Regions from separate parts of the Streptomyces sp. JLSY215 genome, predicted to be linked through region 2. Evidence: riboswitches for the same ligand, from Rfam matches in the RefSeq annotation. Region 2 holds a riboswitch; the other holds the start of a gene.
The links. Region 2 has a riboswitch for cyclic di-AMP ahead of AC5677_RS15410 (transglycosylase family protein). Riboswitches for the same ligand answer to the same signal wherever they lie in the genome.
Positions count from the first base shown of each region.

Region 1: linked by a shared signal. The riboswitch ahead of AC5677_RS18075 (M23 family metallopeptidase) and the one ahead of AC5677_RS15410 (transglycosylase family protein) in region 2 are both predicted to bind cyclic di-AMP.

Region 1 is NZ_CM185022.1:4,053,971-4,056,133, forward strand. Features, by position in the region: gene AC5677_RS18075 (M23 family metallopeptidase) at 130-1,293, opposite strand; cyclic di-AMP (ydaO/yuaA leader) riboswitch at 1,305-1,456, opposite strand; gene AC5677_RS18080 (DUF2332 family protein) at 1,917-2,163, shown strand, end outside.
Region 2 is NZ_CM185022.1:3,481,398-3,483,560, reverse strand. Features, by position in the region: gene AC5677_RS15415 (transglycosylase family protein) at 1-794, shown strand, start outside; cyclic di-AMP (ydaO/yuaA leader) riboswitch at 1,047-1,215, shown strand; gene AC5677_RS15410 (transglycosylase family protein) at 1,223-1,876, shown strand.

The DNA of each region.
Region 1 (2,163 bases), 570 kb from region 2:
GCGTTATTCCCGGAACCCGCTCCCACATTTCCCCGGGCCCGCTCCCGCATTCCCCGGAACCCGCTCCCGCTCCCCCGGGCCCGCTCCCGCATTCCCGGGGGAGCGGGAGCGGGAGCGGGCCCCGTCGCGTCAGACGCTCAGTCCGTGCTCCCGCAGCCACGGCATCGGGTCTATCGGGTCGCCGGCTCCCGGGCGGACCTCCAGGTGGAGGTGGGGGCCGGTGACATTGCCGGTGGCGCCGACGCGGGCGATGACGTCGCCGGTGCTGACCTTGCCGGAGGTCTTCACCATGGAGGACAGGTGGCAGAACCAGAGTTCGGTGCCGTCGTCGAGGGTGAGGACGAGGCGGTAGCCGTACGAGCCGGCCCAGCCCGCCTGCGTGATGGTGCCGGAGTGCACTGCCCTGACGGGAGTGCCGGTCGGGGCGGCGAAGTCCTGTCCGGTGTGGTCCGCGGCCCAGCGGTCGCCGGCCTGGCCGAAGCTGGCGGTCAGGGTGTACGAGGCCACCGGGGTGATGAAGCTCCTGGCCAGCTGGGCGAGGCGCTCGGCCTCGGCCTTCTTGCGGGCCGCCTCCGCCGCCCGGCGCTCGGCCTCGCGCTCCGCCGCCTGCTTGGCGGCCGCGGCCTTCTCGGCGGCCGCCTGATGCGCGGTGGCGTCCTTCCCGGCCCGGTCGACGGCGGCCGTCTCGACGGCGGCGCGCTGCTCCTGCTCGGCGGCGCCCTGCTGCGCGTCGGCCTGCTGGAGGATGCGGTTCCGCAGCGTCTCGCCGGCGTTGGCGCCCTGGGCCGCCTCGTGCTGGGTGAGGCCCGCCTGGGAGAGGGGGCCGTGGGGGGACGCGGAGCCGGTGTCCGTACCGGACCGCGGCGCCCCGGAGTCGGATATGAGGCCGCCTATGACGGGGACGTCCGGCATCTTCTCGGCGATGTCGTGGGCCATACCGCCGATGTCGGGCATCGAGATCGGGACCGGCGGGCGGTCCTCGGCCGAGGCCATGCCGCCCGCGCCGACCGCCGCGATGACGCCGACGCCCAGGACCGTACCGCTGCGCGCGAGCGCGCCGCCGCGCTGCTTGGCCACCCGGTGCTTGCCGCGGACGGACCGGACGGACTCCTCGGTGGGGTTCCACTCCTCCCACGGCCCGTCGCCGTCGCGCGCGTCGTCACGCTCGCGGTCGTACTCGCCGCCCTGATAGACGACTCCGGATCCGTCGAAGGGGTATCCGTCGTCGGACGGACCCCGGTCATCGAGGTAGGCGGCGGACGGAGCCTCTGGGGCAGGCCTGTTGGACGCCACGGGGGCGCACTCCTTTCCTTCCTTCACGCCTACCGGGTTAGCTGACGGGTTCGGAGCAGGAAGGTCTCCTACGGGCGCCTCTGGTGGGAGGCGTCCGATTCACCCCAAGGTGGTGGTTCCCCGGTTCCCTCGGTGCACTTCATGCATGCCGCGCGGATGGTGCGGATGACGCAGACGGAACGGGCGGCGCAGGGGTGCGGGTCGCGTGGAGCGAGCGGTCATGTGGATCGGTACCGGTCGGCGCTGTTCAGTGCCCACTGGCGCCCGTCCGTGCACATGCGCTCAATCCGTACGGGTACTCCTGCGTGCCGTGATGACGTGTGCGACGTGCATGGCGTGCGCTTGCGGGATTCGGCGTAGGCGCGCGGTGCCGCCTCTTGCGACGGCTGGGACGACCGCGCTCCGTTATCGGACAGTAATAGAGATCGTGACTATTTTCCAAGCCTTCCGGGGAATCCGTATGCGCTCCGCAGGCGCTCTGGCGTGGACTTTTCCGCCCATCGCGGGCATAAATCGGGCGAGTTGACCGGAGCCCTCTAAACGATCTTCCGGTGATTGTGCGTCAGTTGTTATGCGGAGGGGTGCCCGGTCCTTACGGAGCGTGAGAGCAGTAACGTCGGATCATGGTCGTCAACGTGGTCAACGTCGTGAACAGCGCGCAGACAGTGGCGGATCGGTACCGGGAGTTCTCCTGGCGACAGGCGCGGGGACGGTCCGACGCCCATGCGGAGTTGACCGCGCGGATCAGCCACGACGCGGAGTTCTGCGATCTGTTGTCGGGATCGCTGCCGGCCGGGAGCAAACAGCAACCCACCCTCCTCCTGGCCGCCGTCCGCTATCTCGACGGGCCGCACGCCGAGCAGGGCCCGC
Region 2 (2,163 bases):
CCTCGTACGCCTCGCGCCCCGACCTCGCCAGCCGCTCCGAGCAGATCGCCGTCGCCGAATCCATCCTCGACGACCGCGGCCCGGACGCCTGGCCGAGCTGCGCGGTGAACGCCGGGCTGACCAAGGACGGCCGCGCGCCGGAGGTCGACCCGGGCAGTACGAGCACCCCGCGGCCCGGCCCGTCGCACACCGCGGACCCGGCCGATCCGTCCGGCCCGGCCGACGACTCCTCCGACGGTCCCGAGGACGGGCCCTTCGGTGACGACGGCCCCTTCGGCGGCTCCTCCGACGAGGCGACGCCGACGCCGTCCCCGTCGGCCCCCGACGCCTCGGACCCCGCGGACCCGTCCGCCCCCTCCCACGAGGGCGAGGACGGCAGCGGTGCGGACGACCGCGGTGCCCCCGCGACGCCGGAGACCCCCGCCAAGGGCAAGCACCGCGGCGGCGCCGACGAGGGCCAGGGGGGCGGGGGCGGCAAGGACGGCAAGAGCGGCAGGAGCGGCGCCGACGACGGCAAGGGCGCGGACCGTGACGACCGGCCCGCCGGCCGCCACGCCTCCCGCGGCGGCGAGGAGCAGCGTACGGACCCCGGTACGCGCCCCGGAGCCGACCCGTCCGCCCCCGCCGACGGCTACACGGTGCGCTCCGGTGACACCCTGTCAGGCATCGCGGAGGCCCATGATCTGCCGGGCGGCTGGCCCGCGCTCTACGACCGCAACGAGAAGGTCGTGGGGGCCGACGCGGACCTGATCCACCCAGGTCAGCTGCTCGATCTCGGGCACGCGGCAGGGTAGTTACCGCCAGTTCGTCCCTTTTGGCGAAAGTGAGACAAGCGTCTCGTTCCGGGGTGTGGCGTCCGGCTCGTCGGCCGGATTCCGCACCCCGGCCCACCTGCGGAAATATGAGCCGCCGATGATCAAAAACGGTCAACTTGGTTCAGATAGTGGGGTTTGAACACCAAGGGGATTACTGATTACGGTCTGGACCGCTCGCCAAAGCGGGCCCTTCGATCACATGCCGAATCCTGCCGGTGATCGCAGGCAGTCGACGCGCAAGCGCCGAAGGCAGGAGCGGGGGACCCAAGGTAAGTGCCGGCCCCGCCCGTGAAAGCGGGTCAACCGGCTTGGGGTGAAGCCGCGTGTCCAGTGCACGCGGCCGGGTACTCACACGGCCCGAACCCGACAGCTCACCTCGTAGGCATCGGTGAGGAAACGAACGAACCATGCTGAACAAGGGCAAGCACCGTCGTCCGTCCAAGGCCGTCCGCATCGCCACCCTCGCCGGTGTCGCCGGTGCCGCCGTCGCCGTCCCGCTGATGGGCGCCACCTCCGCCTCCGCCGCGTCCGTCGCCACCTGGGACAAGGTCGCCCAGTGCGAGTCCGGCGGCAACTGGTCGATCAACACCGGTAACGGCTACTACGGCGGCCTCCAGTTCTCGAACTCCAGCTGGGCCGCCGCCGGTGGCACCCAGTACGCGGCCCGCGCCGACCTGGCCACCAAGGCCCAGCAGATCGCCGCCGCCGAGAAGCTCCTCGCCATCCAGGGTCCGGGCGCCTGGTCCTGCGCCGGTGCCGGCAACCTGACCGCCGGTGGCCCGTCCCCCGACCTCGACACCTCCGCCAAGGCCGAGGTCAAGAAGGCCCAGCCCGCGCCGAAGAAGGCTGCCCCGCAGCAGGCCGCCCCGAAGCAGAAGCAGGCCCAGCCGGCCCCGCAGAAGCCGCAGGGCAAGGGCAACTACACCGTCAAGGCCGGTGACACCCTCGCCAAGATCGCCAAGGCGCACGGCACCACCTGGAAGACGGTCTACGCCCACAACAAGTCCGTCATCGGCGGCAACCCGAACCTGATCTTCCCGGGCCAGAAGCTCAGCATCTGAGCCGTCCCCGCACCGGGACTCCCGCGGGCCTGAGTCATGGGCCCGCATCCTCCCCGAGCAGGCCCCGCCCGGCGCGCTACTCCCCCCAGCGCGCCGCGGCGGGGCTTCTCCATTCCATGTGCCGCCGCGTACGCCATTCCGCGCACCCCGCCGTACGCCAGCCCACCGGCACCCCGCCACCAGTGGCTTCCCGCGATTTTCCCCGTTCAGCGAACAATGCGCCCAAACCTCCCGGGAAATGGGCATCTGGGCCTCTTTTCGTCCCACGGAGCGGGCCAACGGCGAGC